2 regions of the Streptomyces sp. NPDC003042 genome follow, and region 2 is predicted to be linked to the other one. Evidence: predicted binding sites of a transcription regulator. Region 2 holds the regulator's gene; the other holds the start of a gene.
The links. Region 2 encodes HspR, which represses chaperone genes until heat shock. Its sites were predicted from a motif close to TTGAGNNNNNNNNNCTCAA; they were not measured.
Positions count from the first base shown of each region.

Region 1: the regulator HspR is predicted to act here: its motif matches at 7,702-7,720, upstream of lon (endopeptidase La).

Region 1 covers NZ_JBSFTP010000010.1:105,774-120,639, forward strand. Annotated here, with positions in the region: gene ACWDYJ_RS08565 (roadblock/LC7 domain-containing protein) at 1-444, opposite strand, end outside; gene ACWDYJ_RS08570 (nitrate- and nitrite sensing domain-containing protein) at 441-3,518, opposite strand; gene ACWDYJ_RS08575 (protein phosphatase 2C domain-containing protein) at 3,887-4,660, shown strand; gene ACWDYJ_RS08580 (MarR family winged helix-turn-helix transcriptional regulator) at 4,685-5,125, opposite strand; gene lon (endopeptidase La) at 5,280-7,679, opposite strand; gene ACWDYJ_RS08590 (hypothetical protein) at 7,961-8,266, shown strand; gene ACWDYJ_RS08595 (sulfurtransferase) at 8,355-9,254, opposite strand; gene ACWDYJ_RS08600 (glycosyltransferase family 39 protein) at 9,413-10,753, opposite strand; gene ACWDYJ_RS08605 (hypothetical protein) at 10,862-11,413, shown strand; gene ACWDYJ_RS08610 (response regulator transcription factor) at 11,567-12,307, shown strand; gene ACWDYJ_RS08615 (HAMP domain-containing sensor histidine kinase) at 12,367-13,419, shown strand; gene ACWDYJ_RS08620 (multifunctional oxoglutarate decarboxylase/oxoglutarate dehydrogenase thiamine pyrophosphate-binding subunit/dihydrolipoyllysine-residue succinyltransferase subunit) at 13,678-14,866, shown strand, end outside.
Region 2 covers NZ_JBSFTP010000090.1:12,713-27,578, forward strand. Annotated here, with positions in the region: gene fbaA (class II fructose-bisphosphate aldolase) at 1-427, opposite strand, end outside; gene pyrE (orotate phosphoribosyltransferase) at 609-1,172, opposite strand; gene ACWDYJ_RS31155 (aldose epimerase family protein) at 1,194-1,982, opposite strand; gene ACWDYJ_RS31160 (SRPBCC family protein) at 2,002-2,877, opposite strand; gene ACWDYJ_RS31165 (polyamine aminopropyltransferase) at 2,942-4,579, opposite strand; gene ACWDYJ_RS31170 (DUF2617 family protein) at 4,758-5,276, opposite strand; gene ACWDYJ_RS31175 (hypothetical protein) at 5,490-5,717, opposite strand; gene ACWDYJ_RS31180 (pyridoxal phosphate-dependent aminotransferase) at 5,995-7,191, shown strand; gene ACWDYJ_RS31185 (hypothetical protein) at 7,195-7,356, shown strand; gene ACWDYJ_RS31190 (YbjN domain-containing protein) at 7,375-7,917, opposite strand; gene clpB (ATP-dependent chaperone ClpB) at 8,063-10,648, opposite strand; gene ACWDYJ_RS31200 (pyridoxamine 5'-phosphate oxidase family protein) at 10,758-11,162, shown strand; gene ACWDYJ_RS31205 ((2Fe-2S)-binding protein) at 11,310-11,624, opposite strand; gene ACWDYJ_RS31210 (hypothetical protein) at 11,624-11,956, opposite strand; gene ACWDYJ_RS31215 (helix-turn-helix transcriptional regulator) at 12,059-13,069, shown strand; gene ACWDYJ_RS31220 (heat shock protein transcriptional repressor HspR) at 13,203-13,667, opposite strand; gene dnaJ (molecular chaperone DnaJ) at 13,669-14,850, opposite strand.

The DNA of each region.
Region 1 (14,866 bases), on a different contig from region 2:
GCCGGCGCGGCCGACGAACAGCGCCATGTGGTAGGCGACGACACTCATGTCGCAGTCGGGCGTGGCATGGACGCCCAGCAGGGATCCGTCGCTGATCGCCATGACGAACACGGAGCCGTGCTCCATCGCCACCATGGTCTGCTTGACGGAGCCGCAGTCCATGAGGGAGGCGGCGCCGGTGGTGAGGCTGCCGAGCCCGGACACGATGGTGGCCAGGTCGGCCGAGGCCCCGCGGGGGCCCTTGGGGCGGCCCTCAGGTGCCGCCGACCCTGTCTCCGACCCTGCCGGTGATTCCGCTGCCGGCTCGGAGGAGAGCAGCAGGAGGCCGTCCGAGGACACGACGGCGACGGAGTTCACGCCCGGCACCTCCTCGACCAGGTCGGTGAGCAGCCACTGCAGGTTGCGGGCCTGGGTGCTCGGTCCGTACGTACTGGGCGCGGTCATGTGCGTGCCTCCTGTGCGGTGTCCCCCTGGTCGGTCTGGGCCCGCCCCTGGCCCTGGCCCTGGTCCTGGTCCTGGTCCTGCGCGAGTTCGGCGGCGACGACGCGCCGACCGTCCTGGGCGCCCTGGTAGAAACCGCCGAGCCGGCGGCGCAGCTCGTCGGCGTCCACCCGGCGCGGCTCGGGGCGTACCTCGGCGGGGCGGCTGGGGACCTCCGTGGCGCGGGGGGTGCGCTTGGGGAGGCCCTTGTGGGTGAGCGGCTCGGACTCGTGCTCGGGCTCGGGCTCGGGATCCGGGTGGCTTCCCTGGCGGGGGATGAAGTCCTCGTCGGCGTCGGCCCGTCGGTGGGTGGGCTGGTCCGCGTCGCTCCGCGCGGGCGGAGCCGGCTCGTGGTCGTCCTGTACGGGTGCCACCTGCGCGGCATCCGGTTCCCGGGCGGCATCCCCCGGGGCGGGGTCCGGCGCCCTGAACGCCTCCGCGTCGGCGTCGGCGACGACCCGCGCGAGCAGTTCCTCGTCGGGACCGGGCCCCTCCGGCGTCTCGGCGGCGGGGGCGGGGGCGGGCACGGGCACGGTGAAGACCTGCTCGGCGGTGGGCAGCTCCGCGGCCTCGAACCCGTCGGCTTCGGGGACGGCCGTGGCCGGTTCCTCGTCAGCGGACGGCGGCACCTCGGCCGGCCCGGCCCCGGGCGCGGAGACCGTCAAGACCTGCTCCGCCGGGGGCAGCTCCGAGGCCTCGAACGCCTCGGACAGCGTGACCACCCGGTGCGGCTGTTCCCCGTCGGCGGAGGCCGACGCGTCGGCCTCCTCTGCCACGGCCGCATCCGCCCCGGGCAGTTCCTCGTCGGCGGAGGGCAGCGCCTCCGCCTCCGGGCCCTGCGCCTCGGCCGTGTCCTGTGCCGCGTCCCCGGACGCCGGCGCGTCGTCCTCGGCCGCCCCGGCCGCATCGACGCCCGGCCAGGGCAAGCGCGGCGGGAGGGTGTTCTCGTTCGCCTCGGCGATCGCTCCGGGCAGCCGCAGCGCGGGCGCGCCCGGCGTGGCCAGGGCGTGCACCGGCGAGGTCGGCGGGGTGGCCGGCAGCAGTGACGCCGGGACGATGACCAGCGCCTCCGTCCCGCCGTGCCGGGCGGCGCGCAGCTCGGCGCTCACGCCGTGGCGGGCGGCGAGCCGTCCGGCGACGTACAGCCCGAGGCCCAGGCCGTGTTCGGCTTCCGGCTCCTCGTCGTACGCGTCCGGGGTGGACAGCCGGGCGTTCAGCGAGGCCAGCCGGTCGGCGGTGACCCCGATGCCCTGGTCCAGGACGGACAGCACCACGTCACCGGAGTCCTGGAGCCATCCCGACACCTTCACCTTGGCGTCCGGCGGCGAGAAGGTCGTGGCGTTCTCCAGCAGTTCCGCCAGCAGGTGCGAGATGTCGTCGGCGGCGTGCCCGGCGATCTGCGTGGACGAGGGCAGCGCTGCCAGGTCGACCCGCTCGTAGCGTTCGATCTCGCTGACGGCGGCCCGCAGGACGTCGACCAGCGGCACCGGCAGGCTCTGGCCGTGGCCGTGCTCCTGCCCGGCCAGGACCAGCAGGTTCTCGTTGTGGCGGCGCATGACCGTCGCCAGGTGGTCCAGTTTGAACAGGGTCGCGAGCCGGTCCGGGTCGCCTTCCTTGGACTCCAGCTCCTCGATGACGCCGAGCTGCCGCTCGACCAGGCCGAGGGTCCGCAGCGACAGCGAGACGGAGGTGGTCGACATGACGCGGCGGTGCTCTTCGAGCCCGGCCCGCAGCTCCTTGAGCTTCGCCTCCAGCGCGTCGCGGCCCGTGGAGAGGGCCTCGTTGCGGCCGATGAGGCGGCGCCGGTCGGCGTCGAGCCCGGCGATCCGGGTGTGCAGGGAGACCGTCTGGTCCCGCACCGCGTTCAGGTGGCGCACGACCTCGGCGAACTCGTCGTTGCGGCCCGTGAAGCGCACCGGCTCCACCGAGCCCTCGGGGGTCGCGAGGCGTTCCGCGCCCCGGCGCAGCACCGACAGCGGCCGGGTCAGGGAGCGGGCGATCGCGGTCGAGAAGCCGACGACGAAGAGGAACAGCACGCCGAGTCCGGCGACCATCAGCTCCAGCCGGGTCACGTCGTCGTCGCGCAGGGATGCCAGGGCGGTGGCGCGCTGGCCGGCGAGGGTGGACTCCACCGACCGCATGCGGTCGATGCGGGCGGTGAGGGCGGCGCCGACGGCGCCCGCGTCGACCTTGCGGTCGGCCGGGGTCAGCGTGGGCCGGTCGGTGAGCCGCTTGAGGTAGTCGTCGGCGGTCTTGACCTCGGGGCCGGTGACGGTGACGGCGAGGGTCTGCCGTACGTCGGGCCGCGCGGTCCGCCCGAAGGCGTCGAGGGCGGCCTGCTCCCGTACGCGGGAACGCTGGGAGGCGGTGGTGAGTTCGTCCGCGACCGCCGAGTTGGGGAGCTGCTCGCCGCGGGGGACGGCCAGCGCGGCGAGCAGCAGTCCACGGGTGGCCGAGGCCTGTTCCACGGCCTGGCCGAGCGGGGCCAGCGGGCGGGTGGTGGCCAGGGCCGCCTCCGCGCGCGGCGGGGTGAGTTCGACGAGCCGGTCGCCCGGCGCGAGGACTTCGGCGATGACGCCCGCGTAGGCCTGGTGGGCGGCGAGGGCGCTGCCCTTGCCGCCGATCGCCTCGGTGCGGACGGCCGCGACCCGGGCGAGGGCCTGGCCGAGTTCCTCGTCGGCCTCCGCGCTGACCTCGGAGATCTGCCGGTCGGTGCGCAGGATGCGCTCGTCGACGGGTCCTCTGGCGGCGCCGGGGCGCCCCTTGGCCACGTACTCGATGACGGCGTCGCGCTCGTCGCCGAGGAGGTGGGCGAGGGTGAGGGTGTGCTGTGTCTGTTGCGCGAGGGTGACCAGGCGCTGGGAGTCGTTCAGTTCCCTCGTGGCGGAGACGACGGCGGGGGCGCCGGCCGCGAGGACGGTGAGTCCGGCGACCGCTACACCGACCACCAGCCTGCGGCGGACGCGGACGCGCCGTCCTGCTTCGGCGGGTCCGTCGGCGCTGGCGGTGCCGTTCTTCCGAGACCGCTTCTTCTGCACCGGTGCTCGCAATCCTGTACGTGTGCTCGTGCTCGTCTACTCGTGTGGCCGAGGTAACGGCCGGTCAACAAGTAAACGCCTCCTGCTCCCTCGTACCGCCACAGACCATTGCAGTGTGATGGGAAGAGAGCCGCGCAACGCCCACCTGGCCACTCGAACGAGTGAACATCACGGAGGAGTGGCCGACCAACTCGGCCCTCCGCTGTCAGAGCGCCCTCGTGGACGGGTGGTTGAAAGATCGAGCCGGGCTTTGGCAGTATGCCCGCCCACCATTTCCCGCGGGCCTTCGCGGGGCCGGGCGGCGCGCACCTCGCCGCATTGGTACGGACTTTCCCGCGCGTGAGGGCGCCGCCGGGGAGAATGTCCCCATGCGCATCGACCTGGCCTCGGCCGCCGGAAGTCCGGAACGCCCCAACGAGGACTGGGCGTCGGCCGCGATACCCGCATCGGGCGGCGGCGTCCTGGTCCTCCTCGACGGGGTCACTCCACCGCGCGGCGGGGACGGCTGTGTGCACGGCGTGCCCTGGTTCTCGACCCGGCTGGGTGGTCGATTGACCGAACTGTCCGGATCGCGGCGGGACATGCCCCTGGACCGGATCCTGGCGCGGGCCATCGGTGACACGGCCGACGCACACCGCGACAGCTGTGACCTTTCTCACGTACGGACTCCGCAGGCGACGGTCGTCATGGTGCGCTGGGACGAGGAGTACGTGGAGCACCTGGTGCTCTCGGACTCCGTACTGCTCCTCCGGGCGGCCGGCGGAGAGGTCTCGGCGGTGCTCGACGACCGGCTGGACCTGATCCCCCGCGAGGTGCTCGGCTCGGTGGCGGCCACCGACGCGCTGCGCAACGCCGACGGCGGCTTCTTCACGGCGGCCGCCGACCCGGCGGTGGCGGCCCGGGCGGTCACCGGGCGCACCCCGCGCGGGGAGGTCCGGGCGGTGGCGGCGCTCACGGACGGGGCGAGCCGGTGGACGGACACGTTCGGGGAGGGCGACTGGGCGGCCTGCCTGGACGTGCTGCGCAAGGAGGGCGCGGAGGGGCTGATCGGCCGGGTCCGCGCCATCGAGTCCGATCCGATGCGCCCGTCGGCCCCGTACAAACGCCACGACGACGCGTCGGCGGTTTACGCGGAGCTGTAACGGGGGAGTCGGCAGGGTTCGGGGTTACTCCTCGCCGGAGTTCAACTGGTGCAGCAGCCGGGCCAGTTCCGCCACTTCGCCGCGGTCCCAGTCGGCCAGCTTGCGCATGTACTGCTCGCGCCGGGCCCCCCGTACCTTCAGGAAGCGGGTCCGGCCCTCCTCCGTGAGGCCGACCAGGAAGGCGCGGCCGTCGGCGGGGTCCGGCTCGCGGGCCACCAGGCCCAGCACCTCCAGCGCCCGCAGCTGCCGGCTCATGGTGGCCTTGCCGACGCCGAAGTAGGCGGCGAGCTCGGTGGCCCGCTGGCGGCCTGCGGCCTCCAGCCGGACGAGGAGCCCGTACGCGGCGGCCTCCAGCTCGGGGTGCAGGGCACGCGCCATCTCTCCGGAGGAGGCGCGGGCACGCCGGAGGAAGACGGACAGTTCCCGCTCCAGGGCAAGGAACTCCTGGTCTTCACTCGCGTGCACGTCCGGCTCCCATCGGTGGTGTGTGACACCCCTGTACGAGCCTCCAGTATTTCGCAGCCCGTACGCCGGCCGCCCGGGGCCCCGCCGGAGCTCCGGACCCGGGCGGCTCGGCGGGGCAACTCGGCGGGGCAACTCGACCGGGCGTCGCGGCCGGTCAGGCGGCCTTGCTGAACGACACCACCGCCGGGGCGAGGGCGAGCTCCAGGACCTGGCGCACATCCGTCACCGGGTGCACCTCCAGCCCCTCCAGCACCTCCGCCGGGACGTCGTCCAGGTCGGCCTCGTTCCGCTTCGGGATGATCACGGTGGTCAGGCCCGCCCGGTGCGCGGCCAGGAGCTTCTGCTTGACCCCGCCGATCGGCAGCACCCGTCCGGTCAGCGAGACCTCGCCGGTCATCGCCACGTCCGTGCGGACCTGCCGCCCGGACAGCAGCGAGGCGAGCGCCGTCGTCATGGTGATGCCGGCGCTGGGGCCGTCCTTGGGCACCGCGCCCGCCGGGAAGTGGATGTGCACGCCCCGGTCCTTGAGGTCGGCGACCGGGAGCTCCAGCTCTGCGCCGTGCGAGCGCAGGAAGCTCAGCGCGATCTGCGCCGACTCCTTCATGACGTCGCCCAGCTGGCCGGTGAGCGTGAGCCCGGCGGCGCCCGTCTCCGGGTCGGCCAGCGAGGCCTCCACGAACAGCACGTCACCGCCCGCCCCGGTGACGGCGAGGCCGGTGGCCACCCCGGGCACGGCCGTGCGCCGCTCGGCGGGGTCCTGCGCGGACTCCGGGACGTGGTGCGGGCGTCCGATGAGCGCCCGCAGGTCGTCGGCGCCGACGCGCAGGGGCAGCTCCCGCTCCCCCAGCTCGTGCTGCGCGGCCACCTTGCGCAGCAGCCGGGCGAGGGAACGCTCCAGGGTGCGCACGCCCGCCTCGCGGGTGTACTCGCCCGCCAGCTTGCGCAGGGCGTCCTCCTCCAGGACCACCTCGTCGGAGCCGAGCCCGGCCCGCTCCAGCTGACGCGGCAGCAGGTGGTCGCGTGCGATGACCACCTTCTCGTCCTCGGTGTACCCGTCGAGGCGGACGAGCTCCATCCGGTCGGCCAGCGCCTCCGGGATGGCCTCCAGCACGTTGGCGGTGGCCAGGAAGACCACGTCGCTCAGGTCCAGTTCCACCTCCAGGTAGTGGTCCCGGAAGGTGTGGTTCTGTGCCGGGTCCAGGACCTCCAGCAGGGCCGCGGCCGGGTCGCCCCGGAAGTCGGAGCCCACCTTGTCGATCTCGTCGAGGAGCACGACCGGGTTCATGGACCCGGCCTCCTTGATGGCGCGCACGATCCGGCCCGGCAACGCTCCGACGTACGTACGCCGGTGGCCGCGGATCTCCGCCTCGTCCCGTACGCCGCCCAGCGCGACCCGTACGAACTTCCGCCCCATGGCGTGCGCGACGCTCTCGCCGAGGGAGGTCTTGCCGACACCCGGCGGCCCGACCAGGGCGAGCACGGCCCCGCCCCGCCGCCCGCCGATGACACCCATGCCGCGCTCGTCGCGCCGCTTGCGGACGGCGAGGTACTCGGTGATGCGGTCCTTCACGTCGCTCAGGCCGGCGTGCTCGGCGTCCAGGACCGCGCGGGCGCCGCGGATGTCGTAGGCGTCCTCGGTCCGCTCGTTCCAGGGCAGTTCGAGCACCGTGTCCAGCCAGGTGCGGATCCAGGATCCTTCCGGGCTCTGGTCACTGGCCCGTTCCAGCTTGTCGACTTCCTTGAGGGCGGCGTCCCGTACCTTCTCGGGCAGATCGGCCGCCTCGACGCGGGCCCGGTAGTCGTCGGACTCCTCGCCGTCCTCCTCCCCGTTGATCTCGCGGAGTTCCTTGCGCACCGCTTCCAGCTGCCTGCGCAGCAGGAACTCCCGCTGCTGCTTGTCCACGCCGTCCTGGACGTCCTTGGCGATGGACTCGGCGACATCCTGCTCGGCGAGGTGCTCGCTGAGCCACCGGACGGCGAGCCTGAGGCGGGCGACGGGGTCGCTGGTCTCCAGCAGCTCCACCTTCTGGGCGACGCTGAGGAACGGCGAGTACCCGGAGTTGTCGGCGAGCGCGGACACGCCCTCGATCTGCTGGACGCGGTCGACGACCTGCCAGGCCCCGCGCTTCTTGAGCCAGCTGGTGGCGAGCGCCTTGTACTCGGTGACCAGCTCGGTGACCGCCCCGGGGAGCGGATCGGGCACGCTCTCCTCCACGGTCTCGCCCTCCACCCACAGCGCGGCCCCGGGCCCGGTGGTCCCGGCCCCGATACGGACGCGGCCGCGCCCCCGGATGAGCGCCCCGGGATCCCCGTCGGACAGCCGCCCGACCTGCTCGACGGTCCCGAGCACCCCCGTGCCGGCGTACTTCCCGTCGACCCGCGGCACGAGCAGCACCCGGGGCTTCGCGCTGCCACCCGCCGCGGCCTGCGCGGCCTCCACGGCGGCGCGCACGTCGGCGTCGGACAGATCCAGCGGAACGACCATCCCGGGCAGCACGACCTCGTCGTCGAGCGGCAATACGGGCAGGGTGAGTGTTACGGACGTCGAAGCCATGATCTTCCCTCCGGCAGCGAAGTTGAGCTATGCCGACTCAATGCACCTGCGCCGCCCAATGTTCCCCACCACGCGTTCGCCGGGGGCGAACAGCGTTTCCAGCAGGGCTTTTAGGCCCGGCCGGGGGGTCGTCGGCAGGTCCGCGACCAGCTGCCGGCGCGAACGGGCGGCATCACGGATGGACGTCCGGGCGTGCGGGGGTGGGGTGGGCCGCTTAGCGTCGGCGTGCGCGGACCCGTGCCACCCGGGCGCGGGCCTCCAGGCGACCGAGGGGAACCTCCATGGCAGTCGTGATGACCTTTTCCTGGCCCGAGATCACACCCGATGTCTACGACACGGTGCGCCAGAGGGTGCGCTGGGAAGAGGACGCTCCGGACGGGTGCGTGCTGCACGCCGCGTGGTTCGTCTCCAACGGCCTCAACGTGCTGGACATCTGGGAGTCGGAGGACCACTTCAACCGGTTCATCGCCTCCAGGATCGCCCCCGTGCTCAAGGGGGAACTGGGCGTGCAGAGCGACCCCGAGCCGAAGTTCTTCCCCCTGCACAGGCGCTTCGTCGCCCCGGGTGTGAGTGGGGGCGGCGCCTGACGCCGCGTCGCGCGACGAACCCGCCGGCGTACGTCGCGTTCGTCGTACGGACGCCGGCCTCGGGCGGTCCGGCCCCGCCGCCCCGGGGTCAGCCCCCGGTGCCCGTCTCCACCGGGCGCAGCGCCGAAGGCATGCCCCATTCGCTCCAGGAGCCGTCGTACACCGCGAGGTCCGTGTACCCGGCGAGGTCGGCGCCGAGCGCCAGCACGCAGGCCGTCACCCCGGACCCGCAGCTGAAGCGGAGCCGCTCCCGGCCGCCGGTCAACGCCTCGAACACCTGGCGGAGTTCGCCCATCGGGCGCATCCGGCCGTCGGGCTGCTGGAGGTCGCCGAACGGCAGGTTCAGCGCGCCCGGCATGTGGCCGCCGCGCAAACCCGGGCGGGGTTCCGGGGCGGTGCCCTCGAAGCGACCGCGGGTGCGGGCGTCGAGGACGGCCGCGGCCGGGTCGGCCAGGGCGGCCGAGACCGCGGCGCTGTCCACGAGCAGCCCGGCGCGCGGCCGGGCGGTGAAGGAGCCGCGCGGGCCCTCGTACGCGGGTGCGGCGGCCTCGACGGGCAGTGCGGCGGCGGTCCAGGCGGGCAGCCCGCCGTCCAGGACGGCGGCCCGGTCGAAGCCCATCGCGCGCAGCATCCACCAGGCGCGGGCGCTGGAGTAGATGCCGGCGCCGTCGTAGACGACGACGGTGCTGTCCTCGTCGACGCCGAGGCCGCGCACGGCCTCGGTGAACTCGGCGGCGCCGGGCATGGTGTGGGGGGCGTCGGCGCCGTGGTCGGACAGGGCGCCGTCGAGGTCGAAGGGCCGGGCGCCCGGGATCCGGCGGCCTGAGCCCCGGTGGGCGCCGACGGAGGCGTCGAAGAGGACCAGGCCGGGCGAACCGAGGCGCCGGGCCAGCCACGCGGCGTCCACGAGCGGACCGGGCAGCGGAACGGGCAGCGACCCCGTGCCGGGGGGCGCGGAGTCGTCGAACGCGGGGTCGGGTGTGGTCATCGGGCACCTCCGGAGGGCTCGGCGGGCCGCTGCCGCCCGGGGTGCCCGGCGGCGGCGGCCCGCCGACTGTGCGACGCGGGTCGCCCCATCCTCCTGCGCGGTCCGGCCGGCCGTGCAACCGGCCCGTCACCAGGCCGGTTCGACCCTCACCGCCGGGGCTACCCGCAGCCGCCCGGCCTCGCGTACACCGCGACCCGGGCGCCCCGCACCTCGGCGGCCCCGCACAGCTCGAAGCCCTCGGCCAGCGCCTCCCGCTTGGCCGCCTCGCGCGGGTACGGGTCCAGGGGCTGTCCGGCCGGGTCCAGCAGGGCGATCACCCGGGGGGAGGCGGCCAGGGACCGCCGGATCGCGTCCGGTTCCCGCTCGGTGCCCTGGAGGCTGCGCGAAGCCGCCGGGGAGCGGTCCAGGGCCACGTCGCGCAGGCCCCCGTAGACCTCGGGCGAGGACAGCAGCCACTCCCGCCGCCGGGACGGCATGAACAGCACCGCGTCCCCCGGCCGGGCCCGCTCCCGCACGGCGGCGGCCACGGCGAGCACGTCGTCCTTGCGGCTGTCCGGGGTCCGCAGCCACACCGACCAGTACCCGAACGGCGCGAGCAGCACGGCCACCAGCACCCACGGCCACCACCTCCGCGCCTCCGCGAGCCGCGCCCCCGCGAGCAGCGCGAGCCCGGCCAGCGCGTACAGGACGTACCGGTCGACGTACCAGGGGTGGACGAGCGACACCGCCATCAGCAGCCCGGGCGGCAGCAGCGCGAGCGGCACGGCGACCCTTACGAGGTCCCGCGCCCCGGCCGCGCGGGCCAGCAGCAGCACCGCGCCCACCAGCACCGCGTACGCCACCCAGTCCTGCCAGCCCGGCCGCCCCAGCCACCCCAGCTGCTGCTGCGCCTGCCGCGCGCTCACCAGAGCCAGCGGCAACACCCCGGCCACGACCGCCCCGGCGCTCCACCGCCAGCCGCGGGCGCGCCGGGCGGCGGGGGCGTGCGCGAGCAGGGCCAGTACGGCGAACTCGTGCAGCCAGCAGCCGAGCAGCAGCACCAGCGCGTACGCGGCCCACCGCTCGCGCAGCATCAGGTACGTCGCCCAGACGACGGCCGCGGCGACCAGGGCGTACGAGCGGCCCTCCTGCGCGTACATCTGCACGGGCGGCAGCACGGCGTAGGCGGATCCGGCGATCAGCGCGGCGCGTTGCGACCTCGGAGGGCCCACCAACCGGTGGGCGAGCGCGGCCACTCCGGCGGCGGCGAGGGCCGTGGCGGCGACGGAGGGCAGGCGCAGCGCCCACAGCCCGCCGTCCCACAGGCCGAACACCGCGTGCGTCAGCAGGTAGTAGAGGCCGTGCACGGCGTCGACCTGCCCGAGCAGCTCCCACAGACCGCCGAGCGGGCGGTGGGCGACCTGCCAGGTGACGGATTCGTCGCGCCACATGCTGCCGCCGCCGGGGCCGCGTTCCAGAGCCCAGAGGCCGAGGACGGTGGCGAGGAGCGGGGGCACCACGCGCCAGGGGGCGATGCGGCTGATGTCGGCCTCCGGGTGCTGTTCGAACGGGTACGGCGGACTCCATACTCGGGGTTCGGTGCGGTGCGGGTCCCTGCGGAGGTGGGTGTGCGAGCGTTCCGGACGGTGGCGGTGGCGGTGACCGTGGTGCTGGCGGGCGTGGTGGCCCTGTCCGGGTGCGGCTCGGGCGGGCCGCCGGAGCCGGACGGCGCCAACGGCGGCAGCGCCGGCCCGCGTACCGCGACCACGGCGGATCCCCACCCGGGCCCGGCCGGCAGCCCCGCCGCGAGCCCCGGCGCGAGCCGGTCCCCCGCCGCCGGCGAGACCCTCGTACGGGTCTCCCGCAGCGGCGGCTTCGCCGGTGAGACCCGCACCCTCGTCGTCACGGGCGACGGCTCCTGGACCCGCCTGGACGGCCGGGCGGAGCCGGAGGGCTCCGGCAAGCTGACGGCGGCCGGGCTGGAGGCCCTGCGCACCGCGCTCCGGCAGGCGGACTTCGCCCGCCTGCCCCGGGTCGCGACGGCGGAGCGGCCGGTCCACGACGGGTTCATGTACGCCTTCGTCCACGGCGGCTTCGAGGTGGCCGCCGACCAGTCCTCGCTCGCGCCGGGCCTGGAAAAGGTCCTGGCCACGCTCCCTGGTCTGGACCAGGCGAGCTGAGCGGTGTCGGGCGAATCACACACGGACACCGCCGGCCGCGAGCCCGTTGCCGTACCACGCCGACGGGGCGATCCCTGTCCGAACCCCGCATAGCCGCAGGCCGGTGCCTCCTCTACGCTGCACCCCATCACGCGGGATCTTCAGGGGCGGGACATGGAACAGACACACACCACCCACAACGGCGCCGCGGCCACCCCCGGCGCCCAGCGGCGCGTGCTCGTGGTCGAGGACGACCGCACCATCGCCGACGCCATCGCGGCCCGGCTGCGCGCCGAGGGCTTCCAGGTGCAGGCGGCGTACGACGGCCCGGCCGCCGTGGCCGCCGCCGAGAGCTGGCTCCCCGAGCTGCTCGTGCTGGACGTCATGCTGCCCGGCTTCGACGGGCTGGAGGTGTGCCGCCGGGTCCAGGCGCAGCGGCCGGTCCCGGTGCTGATGCTCACGGCCCGCCACGACGAGACCGACATGCTGGTCGGCCTCGGGGTCGGGGCGGACGACTACATGACGAAGCCGTTCTCGATGCGTGAGCTGGCCGCACGGGTCCACGTACTGCTGCGACGGGTGGAGCGGGCCACGATGGCCGCGCACACCCCGCGCGCGGGCACGCTGCGCCTGGGCGATCTGGAGATCGACCACGCGCAGCGCCGCGTCCGCGTGCAGACCGAGGACGTGCACCTGACGCCGACCGAGTTCGACCTGCTGGTGTGCCTCGCCGGCACTCCCCGCGCGGTGCTCTCGCGGGAGCAGTTGCTGGCGGAGGTGTGGGACTGGGCCGACGCGTCCGGGACCCGTACGGTCGACAGCCACATCAAGGCACTGCGCCGCAAGATCGGCGCGGAGCGGATCCGTACGGTCCACGGCGTCGGGTACGCCCTGGAGACGCCGGCGCAGGCGTGAGCTGCTGCAAGCGCCGGGACCGGGCCGTCCAGCGGTCCGCGGAGCGGTCCCCGGACGGGGTGCGGCCCTACTCGCCCTTCTCGATCAAGACGAAGCTGGGCACGCTCGTCGTGGTCTCGGTGTTCATCACGACGGGCCTGCTGCTGGTGGCCCTGCGCACCGACACCGAGCTGCGGTTCATCACGGTCTTCTCGGTGATCGCCTCGATGCTGATCACCCAGTTCGTGGCCCACAGCCTGACGGCGCCGCTGGACGACATGACGACGGTGGCCCGGGCGATCTCCCGCGGGGACTACACGCGCCGGGTGCGCGGGGCGGGGCGCCGCGACGAGCTGGGCGACCTGGCCTCGACGATCAATCTGATGGCGGACGACCTGGAGGCGGTGGACCGGCACCGCAAGGAACTGGTCGCCAATGTCTCGCACGAGCTGCGCACGCCGATCGCGGCGCTGCGGGCGGTGCTGGAGAACGTGGTGGACGGGGTCTCGGCCGCCGATCCGGAGACCATGCGCACCATGCTGAAGCAGACCGAGCGGCTCGGCCGGCTGGTGGAGACCCTGCTGGACCTGTCGCGGGTGGACAACGGCGTGGTCCCGCTGCGGGCGCGCGGCTTCGAGGTGTGGCCGTACCTGTCGGGGGTGCTGAAGGAGTCGGGGCTGGCGGCCGCCGGGCGGCCGGGGCTGGCCTCGGGTTCGGGCGGGCACACCCGTAACGACGTCCACCTGCACCTGGACGTGTTCCCGCCCGAACTGACGGCCTACGCGGACGCCGAACGGCTGCACCAGGTGGTGGCGAACCTGATCGACAACGCGGTCAAGCACAGCCCCCCGCACGGGCGGGTGACGGTGCGCGCGCGGGCCGGCGACGCGCCCGGAAGTCTGGCGCTGGAAGTCGTCGACGAGGGCCCCGGGATCCCGGAGGCCGAGCGGCACCGGGTCTTCGAGCGGTTCAACCGGGGCGCCTCGGGGAGCGGCGACGGGGGCACCGGTCTGGGCCTGGCGATCGCCCGGTGGGCGGTCGGCCTGCACGGGGGGCACATCGGTGTGGCCGAATCGTCTCCCGGTTGCCGAATCCTTGTCACTCTTCCGGGCAGCTCACAGGCGTCCTCTTGACGTAGGGTTCGAGTCGGAAGGACATGATCTCGGCCACATGTGCCCGGGGTCGTCAGGGGTGCGAAGCCAACGAGGCCGCAACCTGGTTGTCGCCTACCCGAACCACGCTTGTTTCCCGCCATTCCAGGCGGCGAAACCCGCCGTTCGGTGTGACCTGCACGACGGAAGTCCCGCCCGGCCTGCGTGTCGCGGCCGGGGAGGCGTAGCCTTTATTCCCGCTGTCCATACCTTGTGAAGCGGAAGAGGGCGGTTGCCGCCGTGTCGCCACAGTCCCCCAGTAACTCGAGCACCACGACCGAAGCAGCAGAGGGCGGGAAGACCCCTGCCTCAGGCTTCGGCGCCAATGAGTGGCTCGTCGACGAGATCTATCAGCAGTACCTCCAGGACCCGGGCTCGGTCGACCGGGCCTGGTGGGACTTCTTCGCCGACTACAAGCCTGGGGGCGTTGTCGCTCCCGTGAAGGCGGACGGTCCCGGGAAGTCTCCGACGACGGATGGCGCCTCCGCACAGGCCGCCACCTCCGCCGCAGCCCCGCAGACCGCCGTCGCCGCCGCCACGGGGGCGGCGCGCGCCGTGCCGTCCCGTGCCGCCGGACCGACCGGAGCGGCCGACGCCGCACCGGCCGCCGCTCCCGCACCCACGCCTGTGTCAGCTCCTGCCCCTGCTCCTGCCACCCCCTCTGGTGCCCCTGCTGTGACTGTCACCTCCCAGGCCCCGACGGCTGCACCCGCCGCGCCTGCCCAGGCTGCCCCCGCCCCTGCCGCTGCCCCCAAGGCCGCTGCCGCGCCCACGACCGAGGCCCCCACCGGCCCCGAGTTCGTGACGCTCCGCGGCCCGGCCGCCGCCGTCGCCAAGAACATGAACGCCTCCCTGGAAGTGCCGACGGCCACGTCCGTCCGCGCCGTCCCGGTGAAGCTGCTGTTCGACAACCGCATCGTCATCAACAACCACCTCAAGCGCGCCCGGGGCGGGAAGATCTCCTTCACGCACCTCATCGGCTACGCGATGGTGCAGGCCATCAAGGCCATGCCGGCCATGAACTACTCCTTCACGGAGAAGGACGGCAAGCCGACCCTGGTCAAGCCGGAGCACATCAACTTCGGCCTGGCGATCGACCTGGTGAAGCCGAACGGCGACCGTCAGCTCGTCGTGGCCGGCATCAAGAAGGCCGAGACCCTCAACTTCTTCGAGTTCTGGCAGGCCTACGAGGACATCGTCCGCCGCGCCCGCGTGGGCAAGCTGACGATGGACGACTTCACGGGCGTCACCGTCTCGCTGACCAACCCCGGCGGCCTGGGCACCGTCCACTCCGTGCCCCGCCTGATGCCCGGACAGTCGGTCATCATGGGCGTCGGCTCCATGGACTACCCGGCCGAGTTCCAGGGCACCTCGCAGGACACCCTGAACAAGCTGGGCATCTCCAAGGTCATGACCCTGACCTCGACCT
Region 2 (14,866 bases):
TGGCCAGGTTGTCGGCCAGGGTCTCGGCGGAGCCGTCCCACATGTGCGACTGGAAGAGCGGGTTCAGACCACGGGCCACGCGCTCGGCGGAGACCTCCAGGAGCGGACGTACGTAGCCGTCCAGCTTGTCCTTGGGGCAGTGGTCCGTGTGCAGCGCGACCGTGATGCCGTACTTGCCGGCCACGACGTGGGCGAACTCGGCCAGGGCGACGGCGCCGGTGACCATGTCCTTGTTGTGCTGGCCACCCAGGAACTCCGCACCACCGGTGGAGATCTGGATGATGCCGTCGCTCTCGGCCTCCGCGAAGCCGCGCAGCGCAGCGTGCAGGGTCTGGGTCGAGGTCACATTGATGGCCGGGTAGGCGAACTTGCCTGCCTTCGCCCGGTCGAGCATCTCGTTGTAGACCTCGGGGGTTGCGATGGGCATCTGTCCGCTCCTTGGATGTGCGGGGAGTGTGCTTATTGCGGGCCCTGACCTGGGGGCGACGTCATCGTCGCGCCTATCTTTCCAGACTCCGCGCGACACTCCACCCGGCGGTGCCCCACATGGCGCGAACCGGGCGGGAGTGTTTCACGTGAAACATCCCGCCCGACGTGAAAACCGCAGGTCAGGACAGGCCAAGGTCGCCGAGCTGGTAACCGGTGAGGTACTGCAGGCCGGCCTCGGCAATGGCGTCCGCGGCGCCCCGGTCCACGATGGTGGCGACGGCGACGACCTCGCCGCCTGCCTCGCGGACCGCCTCGACGGCGGTCAGCGGGGATCCGCCCGTGGTCGAGGTGTCCTCGACGACCAGGCAGCGCTTGCCCTTCACGTCGGTGCCCTCGATGCGGCGCTGCATTCCGTGCTCCTTCTGCGCCTTGCGGACGACGAAGGCGTCGAGGCGCTTACCTCGTGCCGCGGAGGCGTGCAGCATCGAGGTGGCGACCGGGTCGGCGCCCAGGGTCAGACCGCCGACGCAGTCGTAGTCCAGCTCGGCGGTGAGGTCGAGCATGACCTGGCCGACCAGCGGGGCGGCCTCGCCGTCGAGGGTGATCCGGCGGAGGTCGATGTAGTAGTCGGCCTCCCGGCCGGAGGAGAGGGTCACCTTGCCGTACACGACGGCCTTGTCCTTGATCTGCTGCAGAAGCGCATCGCGTGTGCCTGACGGCGTTACTTCGTTGACGTCACTCATGCCCCTGAGCTTAAAGGTGAGCTACGAGAGCCGCCGCCAGGTCCAGGTCGTGGAGATCTCCAGCGGGTCGACGGGGGTGACCAGCCGCGGGAGGGTGTTCAGGCCGTTCGGCGGGCCGGACTGGGGCTCGACGCAGACGGCCTCGGGCTGCTCGTCGTAGACGACCACCCATTCGGCCCGGCTGGCGACGTTCAGCTCCAGTGCGCCGGGCCAGGTGAGGGTGACGTCTACGCCGTCGGGCATCCCGAAGCAGTCGTCCCAGGGCCCGGGTACGGGATCGATACGGCGGCCGGTGGGGATGTGGTCGCCGTCGCGCTCCTCCTGCCAGGCGGCGTCGAAGGCGATCTGGACCTCGGGGCCGCCGGACGTCAGGGTGCGGTTGAACCACGGGTGCCAGCCCGCCTGGGCCGGGAAGGAGTTCTCGTACGTCTCCACGCCCAGCGTGAGCGTCAGCGCGTCCTCGGCCAGCTCGAAGATCTGAGTCACCCGGCCCTCGTACGGCCAGGGGTCGGCCAGGTCGTAGGTGAAGGCCGCCCGGGTGCCGGTCGCCCCGGCGGGGCGCCACGACGCGTCACGGCCGAAGCCGTGGAGGGCGTGCGGCGGGTGGTTGCGGGGCAGCTGGTGGACGGTCGCCCCGTCGCGGAAACGCGCGTACGCGGTGCGGCCGCACCAGGGGACCATCGGGAAGCACCCGTAGTGCGCCCCCTGGCGCAGCAGCTCGGTCCCGTCGACGCGCAGACTGCTGATCCGGCAGCCGTTCTCCTGGTCGATGGTGATGTCGGCGCCGCCGGCGCTCAGTTGCGTGCTCATACGGCGACCCTACGGGGGCTCAGCGGCGGCGGCGCAACACCCGTCCCACCACGACCGCCGAGGCGAGGGCGAGGGCGGCGGCCGGGGCGATCCAGCGCAGGCTCGCTCCCGCGCCGACGGTGGAGGGGGCCGGGACCGGGGCGTAGCGGCCGCGCGGGGGTGCGTGGTCCACTTCCTCGGCGCTGCGGCCGATCATCGTGCGGCGGGCGTGGGCGGCCTCGGCCGGAGGGCGCGCCTCGCCCGGGTCACCGAGTTCCCCCAGGTCGCCGAGGGCCCCGAGGTCTCCTTCGAGGAAGGGGTCGAGGGACGGGGGCGGCACCTCGGCGTCGAAGACGGACGCGGTGACTTCGCTGCCCTCGTCCCCGCCCTCGGAAGCGTCGGCGTCCGCGTCGGCGGCCTCCTCGGCCTCGGCCACGGGATCCTGCCACTGCTCCGGCGCGGCGGCAGCGGCGGCAGCGGTGGCGGCGGCAGCGGCCAGGTTCGCGCCGAGCCGGTCGAGCAGCCGCCGGGCCGCTGTGGCGGCGGTCTCCGGCGCGAAGCCGGCGGCCCGCCCGTCGGCGGTGGCCTCGCCGGTGAACTCCAGCCGTGTCCCGCCTTCGTGCGGGACCAGCCGCAGCGTGAGCGAGAGGGCGACGGAGCCGCTGCCCCGCACCTCGGTGCCCTTGCCCTCGGCGTCGAAGTGGTCCGGGTCCCGCTCGGTGACGTGCAGCGCCCCCCGGTAGGTGACGGTGTTGCCGCCGACCCGCACCTTGAGCCGCCCGGACGCCGGCCCGGACGCGGACGCGGAGTCCGCGTCCTGCTGGAGCCCGGGTACGCAGCGCGCCACCCGGGCGGGGTCGCGCAGCACGGCGCGGAGGTCTTCTGCCGGTACCGGAACGAACACCTGATGCTCCATGCGGTCGAGCCTACCGACGAGACCCTCCCCTGCACACGGACGCGAGCCCTCGGTGTGGAGGTGTTCAGTAGCGCGGGTGCGGGAGGGTCGAGGGCGGGAGCCCGGCCGGGCGGCTCCGCTCGGCGTCCCGGGCGGCGTCCTGGAGCGCCCGCGTGGACACCTCGCGCAGGGCGGGCGTACCCCCGTCCACCCGCAGCTCGGGGACCCGCTCGCGGGCGGCGAGTACGAAGCCCCAGTCCTGCGCCGGCCTGCCGGCGCCACCCACGCTGCGGTCCGGTCCGGCGGCGAAGCCGGAGAGGCGGCCGCCGGAGCCGTAGGGGGTGGTGAGCAGGCCGGCCGCGCGCAGGGTGGACTCGACCGTCCAGTACGTACGCGGTCGCGTGGTCAGCGGCCCCGCGTGCACCGCGATGCGGCCGCCGGGGTTCAGGGCGCGCGCGGCCAGCCCGTAGAACTCCTGCGAGTACAGCTTCGTGCTGGGGGTGATGCCGGGGTCGGGGAGGTCCGAGACGATGACGTCGAACCCGTGCCGCGCGGCCTGCCCCCGCAGCCAGCGGAACGCGTCCTGCGTGACGACCCCGAGGCGGGGGTCCTCGAACGCCCCGCCGTTGAGGGCGGAGAGCATCGGGTCGGTGCGGGCGAGGCGGACCACGCCCGGGTCCAGCTCGACGACGGTGACGGAGGCGACGTCGGGGTAGCGCAGCACCTCCCGGGCGGCGAGCCCGTCGCCGCCGCCCAGGACCAGGACGCGGGCGTGCGGGCCCGTCATCACGGGATGGACCAGGGCTTCGTGGTAGCGGTACTCGTCGTATCCGCTGACCCGCAGCCGCCCGTCGAGGTACAGCTCCAGGGAGCGCGGGGAGCCGGTGGACGGCCCGGTCAGCACCAGTTCCTGGACCCCGGTCCGTACGGCGACCCGCACCTCCCCGCCGTAGACGGCGCGGCGGGCGAGCCGCTCGAAGTCGTCGGCGAGCAGCGTCGCGGAGCCGAGCACGGCGAACACGGTCACGTTCGCGGTGATCAGCAGCCAGCGGCAGCGCCGGCTGAGGTCGCGGCGGAAGAGCCACAGGACGAGGCCGCCGCCGACGGCCGCGTTGACCGCGCCGGTGAGCAGGGCCCCGGTGAGCTGCCCGAGCAGCGGGAGCAGCAGGAACGGGAAGGCGAGGCCGCCGACCAGGGCGCCCACGTAGTCGGCGGCGAACAGATCGGCGACGGCCCCGCCCGCGTCCTGTCGGCGGATCCGCTGGATCAGCACCATCAGCAGCGGGATCTCGGCGCCGATGAGCACCCCGATCGCGAAGGAGAAGGCGACGAGCGCGGGCCGCGACTCCCCCAGCCAGGCGAAGCTCGCGTACAGCGCCATGGCGGAGAACCCGCCGAGCAGGGCGAGTCCGGCCTCGATGGCGCCGAAGCCGAAGGCGGGCCGGCTGCGCAGCCGTTTGGCGAGGAGCGAGCCGACCCCCATGGCGAAGACCATGACGGAGAGCACGACGGACGCCTGCGTGACGGAGTCGCCGATGAGGTAGGAGCCGAGGGCGAGCAGCTCCAGCTCGTACACCAGCCCGCAGGCGGCGCAGACGAACACGGTGGCCAGGACGAGGAGTCGGCCGGTCCGGGGCCGTACGGGCAGGGCGGCCGGGACGGTCTGCACACCCCGCGGCTCCGGCGCCGGCAGCACCCCGCGGGGGGCGGAACGGTCGATCATGCAGCGAACCGTACGTCACCACCCACCGGCACCCTGTCACCCACATGGGTGCAAGTGGCGTGCGCGCCCGGCCAGTTGGCGTAATGGCCGCGCAAGCCTCCTGCCCCTGAACCGGACCCGGACCGGGACCGGGACCGGGACGCGACCGGCCCGGACCTGGACAGGCCGCGACGGGGACCTAGACGGCCGCTCCCATGCGTACGCCCACGCGGGTGCGCGTGGCGACCAGTTGACCCTCCTGCGGGTACGCGTGCCAGGTCCGCCAGCGCACCTGGCCCTCGTAGCTCTGCGCCAGCATGGCGGTGAAGGCGTGCGGGCTGCCCGGGAAGGTGCCCGCCAGCCCGTTCGGGTGGTCCGCGACCAGCGCGAGCAGTTCCTGGGCGCGCCCGGCGAAGGAGCCGCGCGAGAGGGTCTCGACGCGCGCGGCGAACTCGTACTCCCAGTCACCCACCCGCTTCGCCACGCCGAGGGGCAGCGGCGTACTGCTGCCGGGCATGCAGGCGACCGTCTCCGAGCAGAGCACGTCGCCCTGTTCCAGGAGCACCTGATGGGAGGCTCCGAGCAGGCGCAGCTCCACCTTCGCGTCCGCGAGCTGGAGGTTCAGTACGGCCAGGGCGGGCAGCCGGTCCCGTCCCAGGGCCCAGGCGAGATCGTCGGCACGCGTGTCGGTGTAAGTGGTCTGGAGGGTCGTGAGCATGAGTCGGCTCCGCAAACGCGCGAGGGAGAGGGGCCGGGGCCCGCCGGCAAAGGTCAACGGGTGGGGGGACACCGGCACGGGTCCGCAGGAAGTCCAGGAGGTCCGAGGACTGGTCTACTCAACCGAGGGAATCATGAAAGGCACGGCACTCACAGCGCATTTACCCAACTTGACGGGGTTTACATCCCCCCGGGGGCTACCCGGTTCAGGTGTTCAAGAACATGCCGCCCGTACGCCGTAGCGCTGAGCCGAACAAGAAGACGCCCGACGGAAGTTGTCCCCGTCGGACGCCCCGTTCACAAGGGCCGGGCGCCTGGTCAGCACCCGCCCCCGCAGGAAGACGACGACCCGCAGGACGAGGACGAAGAGCCGCAGGAGGAGGAACTGCCGCTCGAACAGGAACTCGTCGAACCGGACGACGAAACACCGCCGACGGCCCACCAACTGGTGTCGGACGCGCTGCTCCGTCCGTGCGTACGGGGCGCGGTCCCGCGCTTCGCCAATGCCACACGCCTGCTGCGGGACTGCGCGGCCAGGATGCCGCCCCCGATCACCACCACCACACTCACGATCACGACGGCCAGGATCATGTCCTCGCCCCTTTCTTCCACCCCGGTCCCCCGGGGCCCGGGATCCCCTGCGTCCCGTGTGAAGGGGGGATGCCCCCCGGCCACCAGCGCCAAAGCACACTTGAGCAACTCCAGAGGTTCCCCCCAGGATGGCGCCCATGAACGCACCCGTGAGCAGCAGCCGCCCCAGCAGCCGCCCCTTCCTGAACCGCCGTCTGGCGGCCTTCGGCACCACGATCTTCGCGGAGATGTCGGCGCTGGCCGCCCGCACCGGGTCCATCAACCTCGGCCAGGGTTTCCCCGACACGGACGGCCCCGCCGAGATCGCCGAGGCGGCCGTGCGCGCCATCCGCGACGGCAAGGGCAACCAGTACACGCCGGCCCCGGGCGTCCCGGAGCTGCGCACCGCGATCGCCGAGCACCAGCGGCGCTTCTACGGCCTGGCGTACGACCCGGACACGGAAGTGCTCGTCACCGCCGGGGCGACCGAGGCCATCGCCGCCTCCCTGCTCGCCCTCCTCGAACCGGGTGACGAGGTCATCGCCCTCGAACCGTTCTACGACTCCTACGCCGCCTGCATCGCCATGGCCGGCGCGGTCCGCGTCCCGCTCACGCTGCGCGCCCCGCACTTCCGCCCCGACCTCGACGCCCTGCGGGACGCCGTCACCCCGCGCACCCGCCTGCTCCTGCTGAACACCCCGCACAACCCGACGGGCACGGTCCTCACCCCCGAGGAGCTCGCCGCCATCGCCGAGCTGGCGGTGGAGCGGGACCTGCTCGTCGTCACGGACGAGGTCTACGAGCACCTGGTCTTCGAGGGCGGCCACACCCCTCTCGCCTCGCTGCCCGGTATGCGCGAGCGCACGGTCACCATCTCCTCGGCCGGGAAGACCTTCTCCTTCACCGGCTGGAAGGTCGGCTGGGTCACCGCCCCGCCCGCCCTGGTCTCGGCGGTCCGCTCGGCGAAGCAGTTCCTGACCTACGTCTCCTCCGGGCCCTTCCAGTACGCCATCGCCGAGGCCCTCGCCCTCCCGGACGCCTACTACGACACCTTCCGCGCGGACCTCGCCGCCAAGCGCGACATCCTCGCCGACGGCCTGACCGCCGCCGGGTTCGAGGTCTACCGACCCCAGGGCACCTACTTCATCACCACGGACGTCTCCCCGCTGGGCGAGAAGGACGGCCTCGCCTTCTGCCGCGCCCTGCCCGCCCGCTGCGGCGTGGTCGCCATCCCGAACCAGGTCTTCTACGACGACCGGTCGGCCGGGGCCACCCAGGTCCGCTGGGCCTTCTGCAAGCAGAAGGACGTCCTCCAGGAGGCCGCGGACCGCCTGCGGCGGCTCTAGGCGGTGCTGCCGCCAGTCGGCGTGTACCGGGTCGGCGAGCGGCCGCTCGCCGCCGTCATGGCGAAAGCCCGGCCCCGCACCGCGGTCGTGGTGACCGGGTGCCTGGCCGGGCTCTCGTACGGCTACGGGGTGTACCTGCTCCTCGTGGCGCGCGTACCGCTGTGACGCATGGCGCTGTGACGACTACTCGCCGTCGTCGTCCTTCTTCTCGTCGCCCCCGGGGGAGTCGACGTCCTTCTCCAGTCCGAGCTGCTCCAGGAGCCACTTGTCGAACTCGATGGACGCGCGGACCCAGCTGACCGTGGAGGACACGAAGTGCTCCAGGTTGACGCCGGTGCCGATCAGCATCTGCGCCTCGCCGATCAGCCGGACGGAGCCGTCGTCGTGGGTGTGGCTGTAGACCTTCGGCCACAGGGTGCGGCGGTTCCAGTCGTCGATCGACTCGAGCAGCTGCGGCTTCTCGTCGATCGCGTGCGGACGGTCGTAGAAGGTCCGGACGGAGAAGACCTGCTGCTCGTCCTCACCGCGGAACATGAAGTACGTCCGGAAGTCCTCCCACGGCGCCGCGAGGTCACCCTCGTCGTCGACGACGTACTTGAGCTCCATCTGCTCCAGGAGCTGCTTGACCAGGTCCTGGTCGGGGACGACGGGGCCCGCCGGTCCTGTGGCCTGCGGATCGGGCTGCTGCCCTCCGAAGTTCGGAATCGAGGCCGGGTCGATGCTCACCGTGTACTTCCCTTCGTGCGGATACTCGCCATCCTCCCCCATCGCGCATACCCCCTGTCCACCCCCGCACGCGCGATCCGCTCCGGGCGGACAGGAGTAGGACGCGGGTAAGGGCCGCGGCCGTCGGCCGCGGCCCCCGTCCCGCCTACGTCGCGCGGCCGACCAGCAGGTCCTCGCCCGCCACGTCCACCCGTACGGTGTCGCCGTCCTTGACCTCGCCCGAGAGGATCTCCTTGGCCAGCCGGTCGCCGATGGCCGTCTGGATCAGGCGGCGCAGCGGGCGCGCGCCGTACGCCGGGTCGTTGCCCTTGTCCGCCAGCCAGGCCAGCGCCTCGGGCGTGACGTCCAGCGTGAGCCGGCGGTCGGCCAGCCGCTTCGCGAGGCGGCCGACCTGGAGCTCCGCGATGTGCGCCAGCTCGTCGCGGCTCAGCGCGGAGAAGACCACCAGGTCGTCCAGGCGGTTGAGGAACTCCGGCTTGAAGCTCGCCCTGACCACCTTGAGGACCTGCTCGCGCTTCTGCTCCTCGCTGGTCAGCGGGTCCATGAGGAAGGTGCTGCCCAGGTTCGAGGTCAGGACCAGGATGGTGTTGCGGAAATCCACCGTCCGGCCCTGGCCGTCCGTGAGGCGGCCGTCGTCCAGGACCTGGAGCAGGATGTCGAAGACCTCGGGGTGGGCCTTCTCGACCTCGTCCAGCAGGATCACGCTGTACGGGCGGCGGCGGACGGCCTCGGTGAGCTGGCCGCCCTCCTCGTAGCCGATGTAGCCGGGAGGCGCGCCGACGAGCCGGGCCACGCTGTGCTTCTCGCCGTACTCCGACATGTCGATCCGGACCATGGCCCGCTCGTCGTCGAAGAGGAAGTCGGCGAGCGCCTTGGCCAGCTCGGTCTTGCCCACGCCCGTCGGGCCGAGGAAGAGGAACGAGCCCGTCGGGCGGTCGGGGTCGGCGATCCCGGCGCGGGTGCGGCGTACGGCGTCCGAGACGGCCCGTACGGCCTCCTCCTGGCCGATCAGGCGGCGGCCCAGCTCCTGCTCCATGCGCAGCAGCTTCTGGGTCTCGCCCTCCAGGAGGCGGCCGGCCGGGATGCCGGTCCAGGCGCCGACCACGTCCGCGATGTCGTCGGGGCCGACCTCGTCCTTGACCATCGTGTCTTTCGCGACTTCGGCCTCGGCCTCGGTCGCCTCCACCAGCTCGCGCTCCAGCGCCGGGATCTCCCCGTAGAGCAGCTTGGAGGCGGCGTCGAAGTCGCCGTCACGCTGCGCCCGCTCCGCCTGTCCGCGCAGGTCGTCCAGGCGCTCCTTGAGCTCACCCACCCGGTTGAGGGACTGCTTCTCCTTCTCCCAGCGCGCCGTCAGGCCCCGCAGCTCCTCCTCGCGGTCCGCGAGGTCCTTGCGGATCTTGTCGAGACGCTCCAGCGAGGCCGGGTCCGACTCGTTCTTCAGCGCCAGCTCCTCCATGCGCAGCCGGTCCACCGAGCGCTGGAGCTCGTCGATCTCCAGCGGGGAGGAGTCGATCTCCATGCGCAGGCGGGACGCGGCCTCGTCGACGAGGTCGATGGCCTTGTCGGGAAGGAAGCGGGAGGTGATGTACCGGTCCGAGAGGGTGGCCGCCGCCACCAGCGCGCTGTCGTTGATCTGCACCTTGTGGTGGGCCTCGTAGCGGCCCTTGAGGCCGCGCAGGATCGCGATCGTGTCCTCGACGGACGGTTCGGCGACCAGCACCTGCTGGAAGCGCCGCTCCAGCGCCGCGTCCTTCTCGATCCGCTCGCGGTACTCGTCGAGGGTGGTCGCGCCGACCATGCGCAGCTCGCCGCGGGCCAGCATGGGCTTGAGCATGTTGCCCGCGTCCATGGAGGAGTCGCCGCCGGCGCCCGCGCCGACGACCGTGTGCAGCTCGTCGATGAAGGTGATGATCTGTCCGTCGCTGGACTTGATCTCGGCCAGGACGGTCTTGAGCCGTTCCTCGAACTCGCCGCGGTACTTCGCGCCGGCCACCATCGCGCCGAGGTCGAGGGAGACGAGCCGCTTGTTCTTCAGGGACTCGGGGACGTCGCCCTTGACGATGCGCTGGGCCAGGCCCTCGACGACGGCGGTCTTGCCGACACCGGGCTCGCCGATGAGCACCGGGTTGTTCTTCGTACGGCGCGACAGGACCTGCACGACGCGCCGGATCTCGTGGTCGCGGCCGATGACCGGGTCGAGCTTGCCCTCACGGGCGGCTGCCGTGAAGTCGGTGCCGAACTTCTCCAGGGCCTTGTACTGGCCCTCGGGGTCGGGGCTGGTCACCCGCCGTCCTCCTCGTGCGTTCTCGAAGGCGGCCAGCAACTTCTTCGCGGTCGCGCCCTGGGCGGAAAGGACCTCACCGGCCGGTCCGCCCTTGGCGGCGATGGCGATGAGGAGGTGTTCGGTGGAGAGGTACTCGTCGCCGAGCCTGCCCGCCTGCGCATCCGCCTCGGCGAGGACGGCCAGCAGGTCGCGGGTGGGCTGCGGGGGCGCGACCGTGGAGCCGGTCACGCTGGGCAGGGCGGCGAGCAGCCGGTCGGCGCCGGCCCGTACGGCGGCCTGGTCGGCGTCGGTCGCGGCGAGCAGGTCGATGATGTTCTCGTTGTCCTGGCCGGCGAGCAGGGCGAGCAGCAGGTGCGCGGGGGTCAGGTCGGCGTGACCGTCCTTGACGGCCCTGCTGGTGGCTGCGTTCAGGGCGTCCCGGCTCTTGTTGGTCAGCTCGGCGTCCATGTGTGACTTCTCCTCTCCGGAGGGGTGGTCAATCGCGTAGATCTGACAGAATCAGCTTCTGCAAAGTTGAGTCTATTCCACTCAAGGGCGCGCCCGTACGCTTCGACGCATGTCCCATGACGTACTCAACCCGACGCCCGAGTACCTCGCCTTCTGGCGGGAGCGGCACGTCTGCACCCTGACCACCCCGCGGCCCGACGGCACTCCGCACGTGGTGCCGGTGGGCGTGACGTACGACCCCGGGGCGGGGCTCGCGCGGGTGATCAGCAGCAAGAACAGCAAGAAGATCCGCAACGTCCTGGAGGCGCCCGGCGGCTCGGCGCGGGTGGCGGTGTGCCAGATGGCCGGCAGGCGCTGGGCGACCCTGGAGGGGCGCGCGGTGATCCGTACGGACGAGGCGTCGGTCGCCGACGCGGTGGCGCGCTACGCGGAGCGGTACGGGCGGGTGCCGTCGCCCAACCCCGACCGGGTGGTCCTGGAGATCACCCTGGACCGGGCGATGGGCCGGGCCTGAGGCACGCGGCGGGCCGGCTCTTCCCGTTGATTGTCCGGTTCAACCACTGGACGCGGACATCACAACGGCGCCATCGTGGTCAGGTCCACGATGGCGCCGTTGTGTGGGGGAAGCGCCTGAGCGATCTGCAACGACGGGGGAATCGCTTCAGGCACTGCGGGGGGTGGCGGCGGTGATATCGGGTTCGAAGAGCTGGTGGTCACGCTGATCGAGATTGACGAAGACCATGCCGTACCGCACTTCGCAGCGGACGGGCTGCGGTGCGCCCCGGGGGCGGCGCAGGCAGCGGTAGGCGCGGACGTCCTCGTCCTCCTCGCGTACGACGACGATCGGCTGGCCGAACAGGGTGATCATCAACGAGTCGCCGGCGTACGGGATGGCGGTGGCGAGATCGATGAACTGCCATCCGGACCGGTACGCCGAAGCCATCTCGCGCCGGAAGTTCCGGTCGTCAGGGGTCATCAGACGGCCTTCAGAGGCGCCGTGTTCCAGCCGCTGTCGGATTCACCGGCGGGAGCGGTGTTCCACCCGCTGTCCACCGGCACGATGTTCCAGCCGCTGTCGGACTCACCGGCGGGAGCGGTGTTCCACCCGCTGTCCACCGGCACGATGTTCCAGCCGCTGTCGGGCTCACCGGCGGGGGCGGCGTTCCAACCGCTGTCCACCGGTACTGTGTTCCAACCGCTGTCATTGGCCAGACTCCCCGCATCGCCGTGGACGGCGCTGACTGCCCCAAAAACCGCAACAGCGGAGAAACCAACGGCAAGCGCCGAGCGAAGCATTCTCTTGTACATGGTCGGCTTCGTCCTCACTTGATGGAATCCTCTCCCCCGCACGTCAGACCATGGCTCATTCAGGCACGTTACGGCCACAGGGACGATGCATCATGTTCTTGCATGTTCAGGACCCTGGGGGGTGGAGATTTGCCCATAAGAGACACAAACCCGACACATCCCCACCCCGTCACATCTCTGTGCGACGAGGGGGCACGCCTTTATGCGGCGGCGCTGACCACCGGTAGGGTGCCGCGGAGCGAAGTGGAAACCGTCCCCTGCCTGCTTGAATTCGCTCTGCTGCGACCCGATCCGGACGACGCGAACCAGCTCCGCGCGGTTCCCCCTGCCGTCGCGCTGGCCCAGCGACTGCATCCCCTGGAGCGGGAGATCCAGGACCGGCGGCGCACTGCCGTCGACCTCACCGATGCATTCGAGCCGTTCCTGACCATCAGCGCCCAGAGCCCCGCCAACACCCACGCCATCACGGTGCTGGAGGGATTCGACCAGATCAACGCCGCCCTGGACCTCGCCACGGCCGAGTGCCACACGGAGATGCTGACGGTCCAGCCCGGCGGGGCGCGGCCCTCCTACGCCCTCAGCGAGGCCCTGGAGCGCGACGCGCCGCTGATCGACCGCGGAGTGAGCATCCGGACCCTCTACCAGCACACGGCGCGGCACAGCCAGGGCACGCTCGCCTACGTGGACCGGATCTCCACGGGCAAGGTCGAGATCCGCACCCTGGAGGAGCTGATCGAGCGCCTCATCGTGTTCGACCGCACCGTGGCCTTCATCCCCGTCAGCGACGACCGCCGCGTCGCGCTGGAGCTGCGCCACCCCGGCCTGGTCGACTACCTCATCAAGGTCTTCGAGCAGCTGTGGCGCCGCGCCGTGCCGCTGGGCGAGGAGGTCAAGTACACCCACATGCCGGACGGGATCTCGGGCGTGCAGCGCTCCATCGCCCAGCTGCTGGTCGAGGGGCACGTGGACGAGGCCATCGCGCGCCGGCTGGGGATGAACGTACGGACCTGCCGTACGCACATCGCCAAGCTCGCCACGGCCCTCGGCAGCGGCAGCCGCGCCCAGCTGGGCTACCTGATCGCCCAGTCCGGCATCCTGACGGCCCACGAGTAGCGTGGCGCCGCCCGCGGGCGGACGCCGAAGGCCCCGCCCGGATCACTCAGGGCGGGGCCTTCTCGCGCGTGCTGGGGCGCTCGGTCCGGGGCGGTCGGGCCGGGCGGTCAGTCAGGACGGTCAGTCCGGGCGGTCAGTCCAGGGGACGCTTGGGACGCCAGACGACCAGCGCGTTGCCCGGCTGCGGCGGCTGGTACGGGACCAGGTCGCGGCGGTACGAGGCGTGGACCTGGGCCTCCCGGGCCTGGAGCGTGGCCGCCGCGCCGTCCACGGCCGCGGCGAGCTCGGCCACGCGCTGCTGGAGCGCGGCGACCTGGTTCTCCAGCTCGATGATCCGCTTGATTCCCGCAAGGTTGATGCCCTCGTCCTGGGACAGCGCCTGCACCGTGCGCAGCAGCTCGATGTCCCGGGCGGAGTAGCGCCGGCCGCGGCCGGCCGTACGGTCCGGGGAGACCAGACCGAGGCGGTCGTACTGGCGCAGGGTCTGCGGATGCAGGCCCGAGAGCTGGGCGGCCACCGAGATCACGTAGACCGGGGTGTCGTCGGTCAGCTGGTACGCACCACTGCCCAGACGGGTCTGGCGTCGGCGGCCGTCCATGTCATGCTCCCTTCGCGGACTCGAACAGAAGGGCGCGCGGGTCCTGGGAACCCGTCGCGTCGCGGTACATCTCCAGGGCCTCGCGGGCCTTGTCGGACAGCTCCGTGGGGACCGTCACCTCGACCGTGACCAGCAGGTCGCCGCGGGTGCCGTCCTTGCGGACCGCACCCTTGCCGCGGGCCCGCATCGTACGGCCGTTGGGGGTGCCCGGCGGGAGCTTCAGCGTGACCGAGGGGCCGTTCAGCGTCGGGACCTTGATCTCGGCGCCCAGGGCCGCCTCCGCGAAGGTCACCGGGACGGTCACCGTGAGGTTGTCGTCCCGGCGGCCGAACACCGCGTGGCTGTCGACGTGGACGACGACGTAGAGGTCGCCCGCCGGGCCGCCGCGCTCGCCCGGAGCGCCCTTGCCGCGCAGCCGGATCCGCTGGCCGTTGGAGACGCCCGCCGGAATCCTGACCTGCATGGTCCGGGAACTGCGGGCCCGCCCACTGCCCTTGCAGACCTCGCAGGGGGTCTCCGCGATCAGACCGCGGCCCTTGCAGTCGGCGCAGGGGTCGGTCAGCGAGAAGCCGCCGCCGCTGCCGCGCGAGACCTGGCCGGTGCCGACACAGGTCGGGCACACCCGGGGGGTGCCGTTCTTGTCGCCGGTGCCGGAACAGGCCTTGCAGGGCGCCTGGGAGGACATGCGGAGCGGGACCGTGGCCCCGTCCACCGCCTCCGTGAAGGACAAGGTGACCTCGGACTCGATGTCCTGGCCGCGGCGCGGCTGGACACGGGTGCCCGTACCGGCGCCGGCGCCGCGGTTGAACAGGCCGCCGAAGACATCGCCCAGACCGCCGCCGAAGCCGCCGGCCTGACCGGCCTGGGTCCCTCCGAAGAGGTCGCCCAGGTCGAAGTTGAACGAGCCGCCGCCCGCGCCCGGCGGACCGGCGCGGAAGCCTCCGTTGCCGAACAGCGCGCGGGCCTCGTCGTACTCCTTGCGCTTCTTGGCGTCGCCGAGGATGTCGTTCGCCTCGGAGATCTCCTTGAAGCGCTCCTCGGCCGAGGCGTCGCCCTTGTTGGCGTCCGGGTGGAACTCGCGCGCGAGCTTCCGGTACGCCTTCTTGATCTCGGCCTCGGTCGCGTCCTTCGGGACACCGAGGACCTTGTAGTAGTCCTTCTCGACGAAGTCCTTCGTGCTCATCCCCGGTGGCCCTCCT